One region of the Pseudoalteromonas sp. P1-13-1a genome, then DNA from elsewhere that is predicted to be linked to it. Evidence: predicted binding sites of a transcription regulator. Region 1 holds the regulator's gene; each other region holds the start of a gene.
The links. Region 1 encodes sigma-54, which starts transcription at its own class of promoters, with help from an activator protein. Its sites were predicted from a motif close to GTTGGCACGNNNNTNGNNT; they were not measured.
Positions count from the first base shown of each region.

Region 1 (4,219 bases):
CGGGTTACAAGTACATCAAGCAGCTCTTTTTCTTTTTTTATTGCTAAGTCGAGCGGCAATGAATCGATGGATAAAGGGTGTAATCTGCGTGTTTCTGAAAAACGTTTTATGAGTGTTTGATCATCACTGTCTAAATAAAACAGAGTGGGTTTAGCAAAGTCCGGTAGGTACTCGAGAATATCGTTAAACTCGTCTTGTTCTTTGGGGATATTACGAACATCGATACTAACAGCTATTTTGTCATAGTTATCTGAAACACTACGTACTAAAGAGGGCAGCAGGTTGACCGGGATATTATCTACGCAATAATAGCCTAAATCTTCAACCACACGTAAAGCAACCGATTTACCTGAACCGGAACGGCCGCTTATGATTATTAACTCCATTTATAGCCCTTAGTATTTACTACGATTGATCAACAATTACTTGATACAGTTCTGCATCGGTTTTAGCGTTTCGCAGCTGTTTGCAAAATTCTCTATTGCTCAGTTTATCAGCTATGGTTGCTAGAGTCTTTAGGTGCTGCTGGTTATCGCCATCTGGTACGATGAGTGCAACAAAAATATCAACAGGACAGTTATCAATAGCATCAAAGTTTACAGGCTTGTCACTAACGAGTACTAACGCAAGCGGTTCTTCTACGCCACCCATTCTGCCATGCGGAATTGCGATACCGCGGCCAATACCCGTACTACCTAGTTTTTCTCTGCTAGCTAGCGCATTAAGAATATCCTGTTGCGGTAAGTAAGGGAGCTTTTCATGAGCCAGCTCACTGATAAATTCTAAAATTCTTTTTTTACTACTAAAAAGGACCGCAGCTTTGCTGCAGTCCTGGCATACTAATGTACTTAATTTCATAATATTAGTGTCTAGCAAGCTTCTCTTTATGTTTTATGACTTGACGATCGAGCTTGTCAATCAACGAGTCTATAGCAGCATACATATCTTGGTGCTCTGTTGAGGCAAATAAATCTGCGCCGCTTACATGAATAGTCGCTTCTGCTTTTTGGTTGAGTTTTTCTACATCGAGAATGACATGCACATTGCTAATATGATCTGAGTGCCTTTCTAGCTTTGCAAATTTATTATTTACATAGTCTCTAAGTGAATCAGTTACTTCTACGTGACGACCAGTTAGGTTTAGTTGCATAAGCATTTCCTCTTTGTTTTTTACGTCTTATATCAAACTCTTTCTCTGATTTGACGGTGGAATAGCTAGCGATTCACGGTATTTTGCTATTGTGCGTCTAGCTACTTTAATTCCTTGCTCTGCCAATATATCCGCAATTTTACTATCACTCAATGGTTTGGCTGAGTTTTCCGCGGCAATTAGCTTTTTAATTAAGGCACGTATTGCGGTTGACGAACATTCGCCGCCGTTTTCAGTGCTTACGTGGCTTGAGAAAAAATATTTAAGCTCAAAAATACCACGTGGCGTATGCATATATTTTTGCGTAGTAACACGCGAAATTGTTGATTCGTGCATTTCTACCATTTCAGCAACATCGTTTAAAACCATTGGTTTCATGGCTTCGGGGCCATGTTCAAAAAACGCTTGTTGCTGTTTTACAATACAGTTTGTTACTTTTAGCAGCGTGTCGTTTCTGCTTTCAAGACTTTTTATAAACCATTTAGCTTCTTGCAGATGAGAGCGAATAAACTGGCTATCTCCACTAGATTTTACGGTACGTGACATGGCCGCATACTGACTATTTACGCGTATTTTTGGCATGCTATCTGGGTTTAGCTCTACCACCCAACGGCCCTTAATTTTTTTAACTGATACATCCGGTATGACATACTCAGACTCTTCCCTTACTATTGTATCTGCAGGTTTTGGGTTGAGGGTATGTATAAGAGTCATGACCTCTTTAAGCTCGTCTTCTTTAAGCTTAGTCTTTTTCATTAATGTACGATAGTCGCGTGCCGCTAATAGATCAATGTGATCGGTTAAGATCATTTTAGTTTGTTCTATAAAAGGGGTGTCTTTATCAAACTGATTAAGCTGAATACACAAGCACTCCTGTAAGCTTCGCGCGGCTATACCTACAGGGTCGAATAATTGAATACGTTTTAAAACGGCTTCTATTTCATCCAGTTCAACCTCAACGTCGTCATCGTTTTCTTGGTTAAAGCTTTCTAAAATTTCTTCACAACTTAGCGTTAAAATACCCGAGTCATCTACAGCTTCTACAATGGCTATAGCAATAGCTTCATCAGTGGGGCTAAAAGGAGTAAGCTGAAGTTGCCACATTAAGTACTCATGTAGCGTTTCAGTAGAGGCGCCCTGATAAATAGACTCATCTTCTGGCATTGGGCCTGAAGATGCCGCAGGGGCTGCACTCATGTACTCATCCCAAGTTACATCCATCGCCATATCATCGCTAACGGTGTCTTTATTTAAAGCTTCACCACTGTCTTGCTCGTATTCACTGGTTGTATCATCAGCCGATGCGCTTACGGTTACATCATCCGTATCTGCTTTTTGTTCATTTTTTCCAGCCGACTCTTCCGTGTAATCTTGCTCTTCTACTTCTAATAGCGGGTTGCTATCCAGTGCTTCTTGTATTTCTTGCTGGAGATCCAATGTACTGAGCTGCAGCAAGCGAATCGCTTGTTGCAATTGTGGAGTCATTGTAAGTTGCTGGCCCATGCGCAGCTGTAATGATTGCCTCATGTATCTCTAACAATCCTTTTATGTTGTTATAATTAATATTAGCAGATGCTTGTAGGTGTGGCTTAAATGTTACAGCCTAAATTGCTCGCCTAAATAAACATCGCGTACAGTTTTGTCATTTAATACGTGTTCTGGGGTGCCAGATGCAATTAGCTCCCCATGAGAAACAATGTAGGCTTTTTCACAAACATCAAGGGTTTCTCTTACATTGTGATCGGTAATTAATACGCCAATGCCACGATTTTTAAGATGTTCTATTATTTTCTTTATATCTAACACTGAAATCGGATCAACACCAGCAAAAGGCTCATCCAACAAAATAAATTTAGGGTTCGCTGCGAGTGCTCTGGCTATCTCTACACGGCGGCGTTCACCACCAGAAAGCGCCATACCTTGGCTATCACGTATATGTTGAATGCTAAATTCATCAAGTAAGTTGTTAAGCGTTTCTTCTCGCGCGGCTTTATTTAGCTCTTTGCGCGTTTCTAAAATAGCCATTAAATTTTGATAAACTGTTAGCTTTCTAAATATAGATGACTCTTGCGGCAAATAGCCAATGCCTAAGCGAGCACGACTGTGCATAGGTAATAACGTGATGTCGTTATCATCAATAGATATTTTACCTTTGTCGCTAGGTACTAACCCTACAATCATGTAAAAGGTGGTGGTTTTACCTGCGCCATTAGGGCCTAATAAGCCCACTATGCTGCCGGCTTCTACCTCAAGGCCTACATTTTTTACAACTTGGCGGCCTTTATAGCTTTTTGCTAATAGTTCTGCTTTTAAGGTGCTCATGGTTGACCTTCGTTACCTGTTTTTTCTTTAATATTTGCTTCAACAGGCACTAAAATTGTGTGGACACGATCCGTTGAGTTTTCGTCTTTTTCTGCGCTAATAAGCTGCTGCTGCATATCGTAGGTAATACTTTTAGCATTAATTTTTTGACCGGCTTGCGCGACTTCGGCATCCCCAACAAGTGTTAAAAAGCGCTTTGCTACGTCGTAACGTACTTCGTTTGCACTGGCACTCATTACGGTACCATCGTCTTGTTTTTCTTCGAAGTAGGCAGGGCTGCCAGTGGCAATAAGCAGTTGTTTGTTATCCCCTAGGTCTTCACGTTTATGTACTTCGAGTCGGTCGGCTGTAATTTTGCGGTTCCCATGCACAATTTCGACGTTTTTTTCAAAAATACCTACGTTTTCTTTAAGTTGACCTTCTTGACGGTCTGCACTAATAGAAATTTGGTTTGCTGGCGGTTGAGCAGCAGGCTCAGCAGCAGAAGCGCTAAATGCCAGCATCAGCGATGGGATAATAAGTATTTTAGTGAGTTTATTGGTCATAATATATTGTTCGCGTATGGTTAATTAGTTTTATTACTGCGGTTTTTAAATCGGCTTCAAGGCCTTTACCGACAATCTTTAAATTTGGCCCAGTGACAACCACTGGCTGCTCAGAGCGCATTGTTAGCGCTTTAATGTCGACTTCGATGTTGTCGGCATTGATGTTATCTATCATGGCGTTATCAACTAAATTTTTGGCAAC
Region 1 covers NZ_LKDV01000003.1:94,221-98,439, reverse strand. The annotation lists gene rapZ (RNase adapter RapZ) at 1-386, opposite strand, end outside; gene AN391_RS04075 (PTS sugar transporter subunit IIA) at 406-858, opposite strand; gene hpf (ribosome hibernation promoting factor) at 863-1,150, opposite strand; gene AN391_RS04065 (RNA polymerase factor sigma-54) at 1,178-2,677, opposite strand; gene lptB (LPS export ABC transporter ATP-binding protein) at 2,747-3,472, opposite strand; gene lptA (lipopolysaccharide transport periplasmic protein LptA) at 3,469-4,017, opposite strand; gene lptC (LPS export ABC transporter periplasmic protein LptC) at 4,007-4,219, opposite strand, start outside.

Region 2 (4,219 bases), on a different contig from region 1:
TCTACGCCATCTAACTTGTCAACATCAAATGCTGGCGGGAGTTGTTTTTGTTCTTGATCAGTCATCTTCTGTTAACCACGCTTTCACTACTTGTGATGAGAGTTCCGGTTCGTTCGCTACAAGTGCTCTTACCGCTTTAAGCAAATCTTCGTCGCCATGTAAGTCTGGCAGCTGCAGTGTACCATCACTTGAGAAACCAACAGCAGCAGAATCAAAGTCTTTATTTAGCATATCTAGCGTGCTATCGCCAATATCAACCCCTGAGCTTAATGCATCTTCGTCGTACTCTTCAAGCGTATCATCTGGGTAGATCAAGCGCTTAAGCATAGGCTTAACAACCGCCATAATTAATACAATAATAACTAAGGCGCCAAGCACAAGGCGGATGATTTTCATAAACCAATCTTGTTCCCACAGCGGTACTTCTAAGTCTAAATCAACTGCTTCACGCACAAATGGTACGGTTACCACTTCTAATGCATCGCCACGTTGCATATCAAAACCCACCCCACCTTGTAATAGGCGACGTATATTTGACAAAGCTTCTACTGAGCGCGGTGCCATGGTTGTTTCGCCGTTTTCACCTACTTTGGGCACATAATCAACAGCTACCGATACGCTAATTCTGCGAATAACCCCTGTTTGTTGACGCTTATGCGAAATGGTGGTGTCTAGCTCAAAATTACGCGTAGCCTCTTTATGCACTCGGCTTGGATTGGTTGCCGTACCAGCATTGCCCTGGCCTGCCACTTCTGGGATAGTTGAATTCATAGGTGGTTGATTAGTAAGTGCCCCAGGAATACCTACCGCTAAGCCACCTATGTTGTTTTCTTCAAATGTGGTTTCGCTTCTGACTGCTGGTAAGTCTGGGTTGTAGCGCTTTTGTGTTTCCTCTACTGAGCTAAAGTCCATGTTTAAATCAACTTGCGCCGTGTAGTTACCCAAGCCGACTACAGGAATAAGAATACTGTCTATTTTTTCTAAATACTCTTGCTCACGCTTTCTTTCAATGTCGTACTCTTTACGAGAGCGTGCTGCTAATGAGTCTTGTGAGCCAGAATTAAGTAGACGGCCGTTTTGATCTGTTACTGTCACACGTGCTGGCTCGAGACCTTGTACTGCAGAGGCAATCATATCAACGACTGAATCAATCTCTTCACCATCAAGCGTACGGCCACGTTTAAGAGTCAATACCACTGTGGCTGATGGCTTTTTCTCTCTGCGTGCGAATACGTTTTCTTTTGGGATGGCTAATAAAACTTTAGCGCGAGTAACGTTGTTTAGTTCTTCTATAGTGCGGGCAAGTTGTTGCTCGCGGCCATGTTTTAAGCGCTCACGCTCGAGCCGTTGGCTCACACCAAAACCCATATCTTGCATTATGATATCGGTGCCTGAGGTAGGACCTTGCTCTAAGCCTTCACGCGCCATCAATAATTTAATGTTTTGATACTCGCTTTCATCAACCGAAATAACGTTGCCGTCTAGCTCGTAGTCAATTTTTTGTGCATCTAAAAAATCAAGTGTTTGGATCAGCTCTTCTGTAGGCATTTTGCCAAGCGGACGCATATCGGGTTGGCGCGCCCAAATAATCACAAATATGGCAATAGCTAAACAAATAGCCAGCGCAATAATTAGGGTAACTTGGCGAAGCACATCAACCCCATTTAAGGCGCTTAAGTAGCCCGACTTTTGTTCTTGTTGCTCGTTGTCTTCACTTTGGTCAATACCGCCGCCAGCAAGAGCAAGATCTGTTGATTGATTAGATTGCGCCACAATAATTCTCCACTACCTACTTAAACAGGCATGTTCATAATTTCTTGGTATGACTCAACAAGTTTATTTCTTACTTGTACTGTAGCCTCAAATGCCACTGATGATTTTTGCGAAGCAATCATTGCCTCAGCAAGCGATACACTTCTGTCACCCATTTCAACAGCCACGACTTTTTGTTTCGCATCTTGTTGTAGGCCATTAACCGTATTTAATGCATCGCTTAGTAAGTCACCAAATTGAGCCGATGACGTTGGCTGAGCTTGCGTGGGTAGCTTATTAATTTGATTTGTATGGCCTGCTTCTAAGGCCATTGATTGCATTTCTTGGAATAACGCGCTGTTTTGAATTTTCATAATTTTCTCTGGCAAATGCAGTTAACGTTCATAAAGGGATTAAAGCACAAAGCGTGCCATAAAAATAAACCTTTAATAACATACAGTTAACTATTATTTTTAAGAGTCAGAGATTTGACAACCCTAAACTAAGCGTGGTTAGTTTAGGGTTATGTACAGAAGGGAGAGTTAGTTTATGCGGGTAGTGAAATACCTAAATCGCGCATTTGTGCGAGTTTATAACGTAAAGTACGCGGGCTGATGCCAAGTGTTTGTGCAACATCTTTACGTTTGCCTTGGCAACGGGCGAGGGTTTCTAAAATTATTTTATGCTCTTTATCTTTTAGCTCATCTTTATAGCTGCCAGTATCTACGCTCGGCAGTGAGCTACTCGCCTCTGCAGGCGTTATTTTGTCATCATAATATGCGTCACTGGGAGTACTCTCTTGCTCAGGCGCTATAACCTGAGTAGGCGCAGTGGTGCTCGACGCTTGCATTAAATTTTCAATAAAAATAGCCTGCTCGCCAATTACACTGCCCGTTCGCAAAATAAGCGCACGTTGAATTACATTATCAAGTTCGCGCACATTACCTGGCCAGGTATGGCTCAATAGTTTTTGCTCGGCATCGCTATCAAGCGTTGCTAACGGCTCTTTATTTTTAACTAAATGGCGCTCTATTAAATGCTTAGCCAATACAATTATATCGCCTGGGCGCTCACTAAGTGGTCGCCACATTAATGGGAATACATTTAAGCGATAATATAAGTCTTCTCTAAACTTATTATCTGCAACAGCTTCTTTAAGATCGCGGTTACTGGTTGCGAGCACTCTCACATCGAGTGAAATTGTTTTGCGCGCACCTAAACGCTCAACTTCACGCTCTTGTAATACTCTTAATAGTTTAGCTTGCAGCCCTAAGTCCATTTCTGTTATTTCATCAAGCAATATAGTACCACCTTGGGCTTGCTCAAATTTACCTGGGCACGCTTGTATTGCACCAGTAAAGGCGCCTTTTTCATAGCCAAACAAGGTGGCCTCAAGCATATTTTCGGGAATAGCCGCGCAATTAATTGCCACAAAAGGCGCATCGCATCGGTTTGATTTATCGTGAATATATCGCGCTAATACCTCTTTACCTGAGCCACTAGGGCCAAGCACCATTACACTTGCATCTGAGCGAGCCACTTTACTTGCAAGTTCTAATAGTTGAATACTGCTGGGGTCGGCTACAATTGGGCCATCAGTGTCTTTTGGTTTTTCGGGTAAATAGCGGCTAACCATATTTAAAAGCACCTCAGGGGCAAATGGTTTAGCCATATAATCAATTGCACCTAAGCGCATTGCCTCTACGGCATCATCAATCGTTGCGTAAGCTGTCATCATTAATACGGGGAGTTCTGGGTAGTTAAGCTTAATGCTCCTGAGCAAATCTAGGCCGCTCATCGCGCCCATTTGCACATCACTTACAACCAATGAAAACTCAGATTTCTTTAATTGGATCATGGCTTGCTCAGCACTTTGCGCTGCAACGCAGGCAATACCTGACATTTCTAACGTGTCTATGAGTGCTTCTCTTAAGCCTGCATCATCTTCAACTACCAGTATTGTATTGCTCATGCTGTTTTCTCCTGCGTTGAGGCCGTGCATATGGGCAGCAATAAACTAAAACATGCACCACCATTGGCATTATTAACCACTTCAACACGTCCTTGATGCGCATTTGCCACAGAACTTACAACAGCAAGCCCAAGCCCTGTACCTTGGCTTTTAGTGGTATAAAACGGTTCAAAAATTTTCTCTATTTGGCTCAGCTCTACCCCAGGGCCGTTATCGCATACGCTAATACGTACGGTGTCAGGTTCGCTACTATCGCGCTGCGCTTTTAATGTCACCTGTGCTTGGCTGCCAATAATTTGAATACTATTGTGAATAAGGTTTTGAATAGCGCTGGCCAGCGCAGTTTTATTACCGGTGATTTCTATATCTGGCTCTGGTAACTCAACAGCAAGTTCACTGTTATTTAAGGCCACCATTGCATCAGCACCTAGTTTTACTTCGTTTAAAAGCTGCTGCATAGACACTTGCTCAACCACTTGCTGCTCACCACTTTTA
Region 2 covers NZ_LKDV01000022.1:6,748-10,966, reverse strand. The annotation lists gene fliG (flagellar motor switch protein FliG) at 1-65, opposite strand, end outside; gene fliF (flagellar basal-body MS-ring/collar protein FliF) at 58-1,773, opposite strand; gene fliE (flagellar hook-basal body complex protein FliE) at 1,794-2,126, opposite strand; gene AN391_RS13670 (sigma-54 dependent transcriptional regulator) at 2,300-3,724, opposite strand; gene AN391_RS13665 (PAS domain-containing sensor histidine kinase) at 3,721-4,219, opposite strand, start outside.
Region 2: the regulator sigma-54 is predicted to act here: its motif matches at 2,169-2,187, upstream of fliE (flagellar hook-basal body complex protein FliE).

Region 3 (4,219 bases), on a different contig from region 1:
GTTGAGCACAACGGTGTAAATATTGAGGTGTACTACCACAAAGATCATGCATGGAATGTTGACCGTATGATTGAGTCAGTACAAGACTCAATAGATTACTACACGCAAGCCTTTGGGCCATATCAGCATAAGCAGTTACGTATTATTGAATTTCCTAAGTATCGCTCGTTTGCGCAAAGTTTTGCCAATACGGTACCTTACTCAGAAAGTATTGGCTTTATTACAGACTTAAGAGATGAGAGTAAAGTTGACCTACCTTACTATGTAACCGCACATGAAGTTGCACACCAATGGTGGGGGCATCAAGTATCGGGGGCTAATGTAGAGGGGAGTGCCGTTATTTCTGAATCGCTCTCCCAATACAGTGCGCTTATGGTGCTAAAAAAACGCTTTGGCGCCGAGAAGCTTCGTAAATTCTTAAAGTACGAGTTAGATAAATACTTAATGGGCCGCACAGGCGAAGCCTTTGAAGAAATGCCGCTGTATAAAACGCAGTCTCAACAATATCTTCATTACAATAAAGGCTCAGTTACGATGATGGCGATTTATGACCGATTAGGGGAAGAGCGCTTAAATGCCGCACTTAAAGCGTTTTTGAATGAGTTTAAATACCAATCAACGCCATACCCAACCACACTTGATTTACTTAGCTATTTAAAGCGAGATGCAACACAAGCTGAACAACGTTTTATTGATGATCAGTTTAAATATATAACGCTTTATGAGCTTGAAATGAAAGCAGTGTCGGTTACAGATGATGTTGATAGCGAAGGTTTTTATACAGTAACACTGAGCGTTGAAGCAACTAAGCAGCATGCCGATGGACAAGGTGAAGAAACCGAGCAGCCGCTCGATGAGCTAATTGATATTGCATTATTTAGCGATGATCCTGAAAACCTACTCGCTGAAGACTTTGTGATTTACTCGCAAAAGCATCAAATAGTCTCTGGTACTAATGCTATTGAGCTAAAAGTAAAAGAAAAGCCAGTGTACGCAGGGGTAGACCCATACATTAAGCTTGTAGATAAAGACAGTAAAAATAACCTAGCTAAGTTTTAACGATTAGCTGAAAGGCCGCATTTAATGCGGCCTTTTTTGTTTTGGCGAATTGCTAATACCAATGCGCAATAAAGCTTAATAAAGCGAATTAGCATATTGGTAAAAAGAGGTAATAGCAGCGAGGAGCTCGGCGGTTAACTGAAGTGGGTTTTATAGTAAGGTGCTTTAGTCGCTAAAATTAAAAGGCGCTGTGAGTATTTAGGTGCCCTAAACGAGAAAAGGGCCAAAAGGCCCTTAGTGTTGCAGCAAGTAACACATTTTGTTTTAAAGCGTAAAGTCTACAGCGTAGCCTACGTAAACTTTAACATCTGACTCATCCATGTCGGTGTCAGATACGCCAAAAGTAAAACCATCTTTTGATACAGAGATACCGTAATCAATAATATTATCATCACCTATAAAGTCGCCAGAGTAGTGACCTAAGTGCAGCGCAACCTCAGTACCATTGCTGCCAACAGCAAAGCTGTAATCGGCATTTAGGTATAATGAATCGCCAAAGTCGGTGCCATCTCCATCTGCCGCTGAAGTGGCAAGGATTGCAGCGCCAAAGGTGAAACCTTCTGCGCTGATGCTACCGTAAATTTCAGAGAAATCAGCATCTGCCTCAGAAGCTGCATCTGGGTAAGCGTAATAAATGTAACCTACATCGTAGCTAAATGTGTCGTTAATATCGCCACCAAAACCCGCGTAAACATCAAGCTCATAAGTCATTTCATCGGCCCATGAAGCATTTGATGCCCAAGTACCTACATAAAAGCCTGACTCGTCAGCGTAATCAATACCGCCAGAAATAGCAGCATCGCCCCCAGTTTGCTCTTGACCACGCCATAAGTAGTTAGACGTAGCCGCTGCGTTTGCTGTTACTTCTGCATGTACGGCTGTTGATGTTAAAGATGTAGCACCTAATAAAGCTATTGCGCTAATTGCGATGGTTTTTTTTAGTTTTAGCATGTCCATTTCCCGTTATATGATTTTTATCGCCTAGGTTTTTATTCTCTTATTGGCAACCCTTTGACTGGCGGTGTTTTATTGTTTAACTGGGAATGCAATTGCACTGTATGTGCCAGCTTAAAATAATTTCTATAAAACTGGTTTTTTACTTTTATAAAACAATATGTTGAGAAGTTTTAGAAGAGGGAATGATTGAGGAGGTTAATTAAAAAACGCACACTGCTGGTGCATAATTTAACCTAACTGCACCAGAAAAATACAGTTAGGTTAGGTAAATTTAGCCAAATATAGTGCGCATGAGACTAATTGTTTCGTTTACTCCGCGCCCTTTTTGTACTTCGCTAATAATAGAGTCGCGTTTGCTACGAATATGCTCAGGAATGTCATCGGCTGCAAGTGCGCGGTCTACAAGTATTTCGGCTGACTCTTTGCCTCTACGTTGTGGTTTTCCCGCACTTGTTGTGCTGCGTTTAGGTTTGTTTAATAACTTAATATAATTTGAATTGTCGGCCGTGCTGGCATCTGCATAGTAAAAAAAGCACGGTAGTAATGCTTTTATACTGACCAGTTGCTCTTCTAGTTCATTGCTGCCATTAGCCATTTTAAACCACGACATAGCATGAATGCTTTGTACTATATCTTGCCAGTAGCGCTCAAAGTCGCGATTGTTTAGTTTTGTAATACCTAAAGCTGCGCATAATGCATCAAGACGGCTATTACTAATTGGCGTAAATACATCTGGGCGGCGCATTGCTAATAAACGTGTAGCAGGGGCAAGGGTAGGTTTTTCATCGCTACCGTTAAAGGCAAGTAAATAAGCAACAACAAACTGTTGGTAATCAGCTTCGCTCACATCTCCTTCAAGCGGAATGTTAGCAAGTGCATCGTCAAACGCGCCAGGTAAGTCGGCTAGCATTTGATGAAAACCTTTTGCACTTTTTGTTGATGCAAACCATTCAACATCAAAGTTATAGGTGCTTGGATCGAGCGTAGCAGTGTGTTTACCACTAAATGCCAGTAAATCCTCTGGGATCATGTCTTTTAATGCTTGCTCACGAATGGTGTGCAAATACGTGGTAAGGCGAAGCTGTTCTTCCAGTGCAATAAGTTCTTTATGTTGCTCTACAAACATACTAATAACAGGCCAAGGTGCTACACGTAGTGTTTTAAGCTGTAAAAAGCTAATTGCAGAGGTTAGCTGATCGTGCAGCTTTTTTAAAACGGGTAGCTGTTTTGGCTCTAGTAAGTCGTAATTTATGCGGTCTTTACTTGCACTTAGTAGCTCATAACACCAGCCTAAAAAATCCTCTGGGTGGTTTTCTACTTTCACGGCCATTAGGTTTAGGCTTAGTTCTGAAGCTTGCTTCAAGATGTTTTGGTAAATTTGACTTTCTTGTTCGCCTAGCGCCATTTTTGACGGTGAAATTAGCAGTTTTTTCATGCCTTGTAGAGTCTCCGAGTAGATACATTTTTTAGCTGCTTTATTTTAGCGCAAATACGCCAATAGCAACAGGGCCGTGCATCATACCTAACAATTTAAGGGATGCAATGTTGTAGGGTTTAATACTTGGCTAGATTTAAATTTGATGAGCTTTACTTTTAGTCACCAATTTCGCAAAGTTTACTTTTAAGCATAAATTCATCTCAAATTAAATAAATTACAATAAACAGCTTTTTTGTCGCAACGACAATGATTTTAAAGCTAACACTCGCTATGATAAGAACATTATTTGCACGTTTGAAAGGATGATCATGAAGACCTTACTCAAAATTGTTGGTGTAATACTCTTACTTTGTATTGCGTTAATTATTGCCGCTCCGTTTTTAATTCCAACTGATACTATTTTTAATAAAGTATCTGAACAGGTTGAAAAAACAACAGGGCGCACACTTACTATTAAAGGTGATAAAACGCTTAGTGTATTTCCTGCATTAAAGTTAGAGCTTAACGATGTGCACTTTGCAAATATGCAGACAGGCTCGCGCGACGACATGGCCAGTATGGAGCAATTAGCTGTGCATATACCCTGGTTATCGTTATTTGGTGGTGAGTTTAAACTTGATAAGTTTGTTATTAACGAACCCAATATTTTATTAGAAACTGATAAAAACGGTAAAGCTAACTGGCAGTTGTTTGATGCTGTAGCAGCGCAGCCGCAAGAGCAAACTCAATCTGGTGGGGCTGTTAAGCTACCAGAGAATTTTGATA
Region 3 covers NZ_LKDV01000015.1:10,730-14,948, reverse strand. The annotation lists gene AN391_RS10915 (M1 family aminopeptidase) at 1-1,059, shown strand, start outside; gene AN391_RS10910 (TorF family putative porin) at 1,324-2,010, opposite strand; gene AN391_RS10905 (hypothetical protein) at 2,288-3,451, opposite strand; gene AN391_RS10900 (AsmA family protein) at 3,763-4,219, shown strand, end outside.
Region 3: the regulator sigma-54 is predicted to act here: its motif matches at 2,109-2,127, upstream of AN391_RS10910 (TorF family putative porin).

Region 4 (4,219 bases), on a different contig from region 1:
ATAATTTATAACCGCCATTTCTACTGCTTGGTGGCGATTATTAGCAAGCCCCACAAACAGTGCTAAACACACCTCGTAAAGTGCAAATAAAGCAGTACCCCAAATAATATAACGCTTATTAAACCCAGCAAATTTAGGACGCCCCATTACCAAAATTAAAAACAGCGCGCTTACACTATACATAAGTGCCGCCCCACCTATAGGGCCAAATAACTCCGAAACATCCCTGAGCAGAGCCACTAAACAGCTCCATAATAAAATAGCGGCAATGCCATAAAGCGTGTATTTGTGATTAGAAAAAAAGTCCATTAACTACCTAAAAGTACTACTTATGTTTGACGTTACGCTAACAGTAATTAATGCTTTAAACAATTGTTGCTCATCATTTATTGTTATAAAGGTGTTTTTAGCCTGCACTTAAGTGTTTGACCTTTTGGTCAGTAAAGTTACAATCATTCAACACGTTAAAAACAGCATCGCCATAATGAGCACACAAACAAAGCCAAATAAAAAAGAACTCACCCGAGTAAAAAACCAAACATTAATACTCGATGCCGCCGAGCAATTATTTTCTCAGCTTGGTTACGATGGCACCAGTATGAGCATGGTTGCCAAAGAAGCAGGCGTTCCTAAGGCCAATATTTTATATTATTTTAAAAGCAAAGACGGCCTATACGAAAACGTAATAGATCGCATAATTGCGCACTGGAACTTAGGCTTAGATAACGTAACCCCTGAGGACGACCCTGCACATGTGCTTTATCACTATATTAAAAGTAAAGTAATACTTGCCGTAAACCAGCCACTGCAATCACGTTTATTTGCCAGTGAAATACTGCGCGGAGCTCCATATTTGCAAAACTACTTTAGAACTAACACGCGCCCGTGGGTAAAACAAAAGGTAGACATGTTTCAGGCCTGGATAGATGCAGGCAAAATGGATAATGTTGACCCTTACCATTTATTATTTACCATTTGGTCAACTACGCAGTACTACGCCGACTTTCAGGCCGAAGTGCTACTGGTAATGAACAAATTAGAATACGACGAAACCGATGTGGCACAAATAACGCAATCAACTGCCCACATAATTTTAAAAGGTATTGGCTTAAAAATACCTGAGCACAGTGAGGCCTAACCCATGAATAACTTTACCACCCCAGACTTATTTGACGATCACCGCGAAAGCGTACAAGTCGCCGACAGCGGCCTGCGCCACTTTGGTAAAAAAACCACCTTTAGTGGTCAAGCAGTTACCGTTACATGCCCAGACGATAACTCGTTTGCCGCCGATATACTGCATGAAAACGGTGAGGGTAAAGTATTGCTTATTGATGGCTTTGCTAGCAAACGCTTTGCTTTTATAGGCGATATTATGGCTGAGCGCGCGTTAAAAAATGGCTGGGAAGGCGTTGTTATTAACGGCTGTTGCCGCGACATTGAAATACTAGCCACTATGGATTTACCGGTCATGGCGCTAGGCTCAACCCCGCGCAGTACATTAAAGCGTGGCTTTGGCGATAAAAATCAAACAGTGACCATGCTTAGTACCACAATTAACCCTAACGATTGGCTATACGCCGATGTAAATGGCTTAATTATTAGCCCTAACGCATTACTATAAACGCCATATTTGCAACCAAGTTGGTGCAATCACGCACCAACTTGGTGTGTTTTCACCTCTAAATTACGCCTTCTTTAATACTTATATTTTTATAAATATCTGCTAAACCCCATGTAAACCAAACAAAACCTGACCGAGCGGACAACTTTATTTGCATTTGGCATTGCTTTTGCTTAGCTTTTAGGCAATATAATAGCTAACCGATTAAAAAGCGGATCAGGCTCTGTAAAATAAAAATAAGATGTTACGCAGTGGGCTGAAAAATAATAATAACTAATTCGTCTTTTTAATCACCCTAAATCTGATTATAACCAGTTGGTCAGATTTACTTTATAACGAGTGGTGATATGAGTACCAAAACACATAATAATTTTACCGGTATTTTTTGTGACCATGGCCCTAACGCATGGCAAACACACACCCACGGCAAACTTGTAAATAAGCGCCTTGCGGTAAAAGATGTATTTGCTGTTAAAGGCGAGCGCAACAGCGCGGGTAACCCAAGCTGGTTTAAAGCAGCAAAACCTGCACAGCAAACAGCAAGTGCCGTAAATAAACTAATGAATGAAGGTTGTCGCTTTACAGGCTTTACCCACACCGATGAGCTGGCTTACAGCTTAGAGGGCAATAACATTCACTATGGTGCAGCACAAAACCCAAAACTTAAGGGCCATGCAAGTGGTGGCTCAAGTATGGGGTCGGCGGCCGCCGTAGCTGCTAACCTAGCTGATATTGGCTTAGGTACCGATACCGGCGGCTCTATTAGAATACCCGCAAGTTATTGTGGCTTATTTGGCATAAGGCCAAGCCATAACGTCATTGAAAAAGATGGCCTAATACCGCTCGCCCCCCCTTTTGATACCATAGGCTGGCTTACGCAAAGTGCAGAGCTGCTAAGCGATATAGGCAATATACTGTTGCCAAATCAAGCTATTAATAACGTTGATACTTTAGTTATTTGCGAGCCATTATTTGAGCTGGTTGACCCTGCATTACAAGCCCCGCTTAAACAATTGCTTAAAAAAACCAAACCTTATTTTAAACACCATAAAGAATTTAAACTGCCTAACAGCAACTTATTAAGCGAACTGGCTGACAGCTTTAGAATACTGCAAGGGCGAGCAATCGCAAAAACGCATAAAGATTGGCTTCAATTGCCGGGGCAACTTCCCCAGTTTGCTCCGGCAATTGCGGCACGTTTTAACATGGCGCTTGCCCTAACCGCCCAAGAAGAGCAAGAAGCACTAAATGTACAAACCCAATGGCAAACATTAATTGCTAAAAACCTAAATACAAACAGTTGTTTATTTTTGCCAACCACACCCATAACTGCACCTAAATTGGGCGCCGACACAAGCGCCTTACGCATGCAAATAATCACCTTATCGGCCATAGCGGGTTTGAGCCGCTCGGCGCAAGTACACTTACCATTGGCTAATTTAGAAAATGGCCACCCTTATGGGTTTTCATTAATGATGAGCCATGGCAACGATAAAAGCCTACTTGCCTGCGTACAACAATTAGCTGCCCACTTTAAACAGGACACACTTGCATGAGCACACACAACATTGCCTTTACTGCCCCGCATTTTGCGGCAACCGAGGCAGGCACCCTAATATTAAAGCAAGGCGGTACAGCCGTTGAGGCCATGGTAGCAGCCGCCGCTGCTATTAGCGTGGTATACCCGCATATGAACTCAATTGGCGGCGACAGCTTTTGGCTTATTGATAACCTAAACCAAAGCACACCCACAGCTATAGATGCCTGCGGGCGCGCACCAAACGATATAAGCGCCTATAGCAATGAGCCACACATACCAGAGCGCGGTGGTTTAAGCGCATTGACCCAAGCGGCTACGCTTCGTGGCTGGCAAAAAGCCCTTGAGGTAGATGAGCACGCAGCTCTACCACTAAGTACTATTTTAGCGCCTGCCATAAAGCTTGCGCGCGAAGGCTTTACAGTGTCAAAAAGCCTGCAAGCAGGCTGCGAAAAGCTTGCCGCCGTTTCAAACACTAACACTGCATTTAAAGAGCTTTACATACCCAATGGTAAACCGCTACAAGCAGGGCAACATTTTAAAAACCCAAAACTCGCCAGTACCTTTGAGCACTTGGCCGAGCAGGGATTAAATGCTTTTTATGAAGGAGAACTTGCCGACTCATTTGCAAGCGATTTAGCAGCCGCAGGCAGTGTTATTACCCCAGCCGACATAGCCAATACAAAAGCAGATGTAGTAACACCACTTAATGCTAATTTATCGGGCATACAGTGTTTTAACTTACCTGCTCCCACGCAAGGCGTGCATTCTCTGCAAATAATTGGCGCCGTTAATAAACTAAAGCATTTGGCCAAAACAGAGGCCGATTGGATGCACTTAATTGTTGAGGCAACCAAACAAAGCTTTACTCACCGTCCCACACTTTGGGCCGACCCAGATGCGCTTGGTGATGATTATAAAAATGCACTAACCGATGAACGCTTAAGTGCGCTTGCCAGCAATATTGATATGAACCAAGCCAAGCAATGGCCATTTAATGCAGAGCCTGGCGATACCGTTTGGATGGCAGCACGTGATAAAAACGGCCAACTCGTGAG
Region 4 covers NZ_LKDV01000005.1:153,230-157,448, forward strand. The annotation lists gene yddG (aromatic amino acid DMT transporter YddG) at 1-309, opposite strand, end outside; gene AN391_RS05810 (TetR/AcrR family transcriptional regulator) at 485-1,138, shown strand; gene AN391_RS05815 (putative 4-hydroxy-4-methyl-2-oxoglutarate aldolase) at 1,142-1,624, shown strand; gene AN391_RS05820 (amidase family protein) at 1,972-3,180, shown strand; gene AN391_RS05825 (gamma-glutamyltransferase family protein) at 3,177-4,219, shown strand, end outside.
Region 4: the regulator sigma-54 is predicted to act here: its motif matches at 1,781-1,799, upstream of AN391_RS05820 (amidase family protein).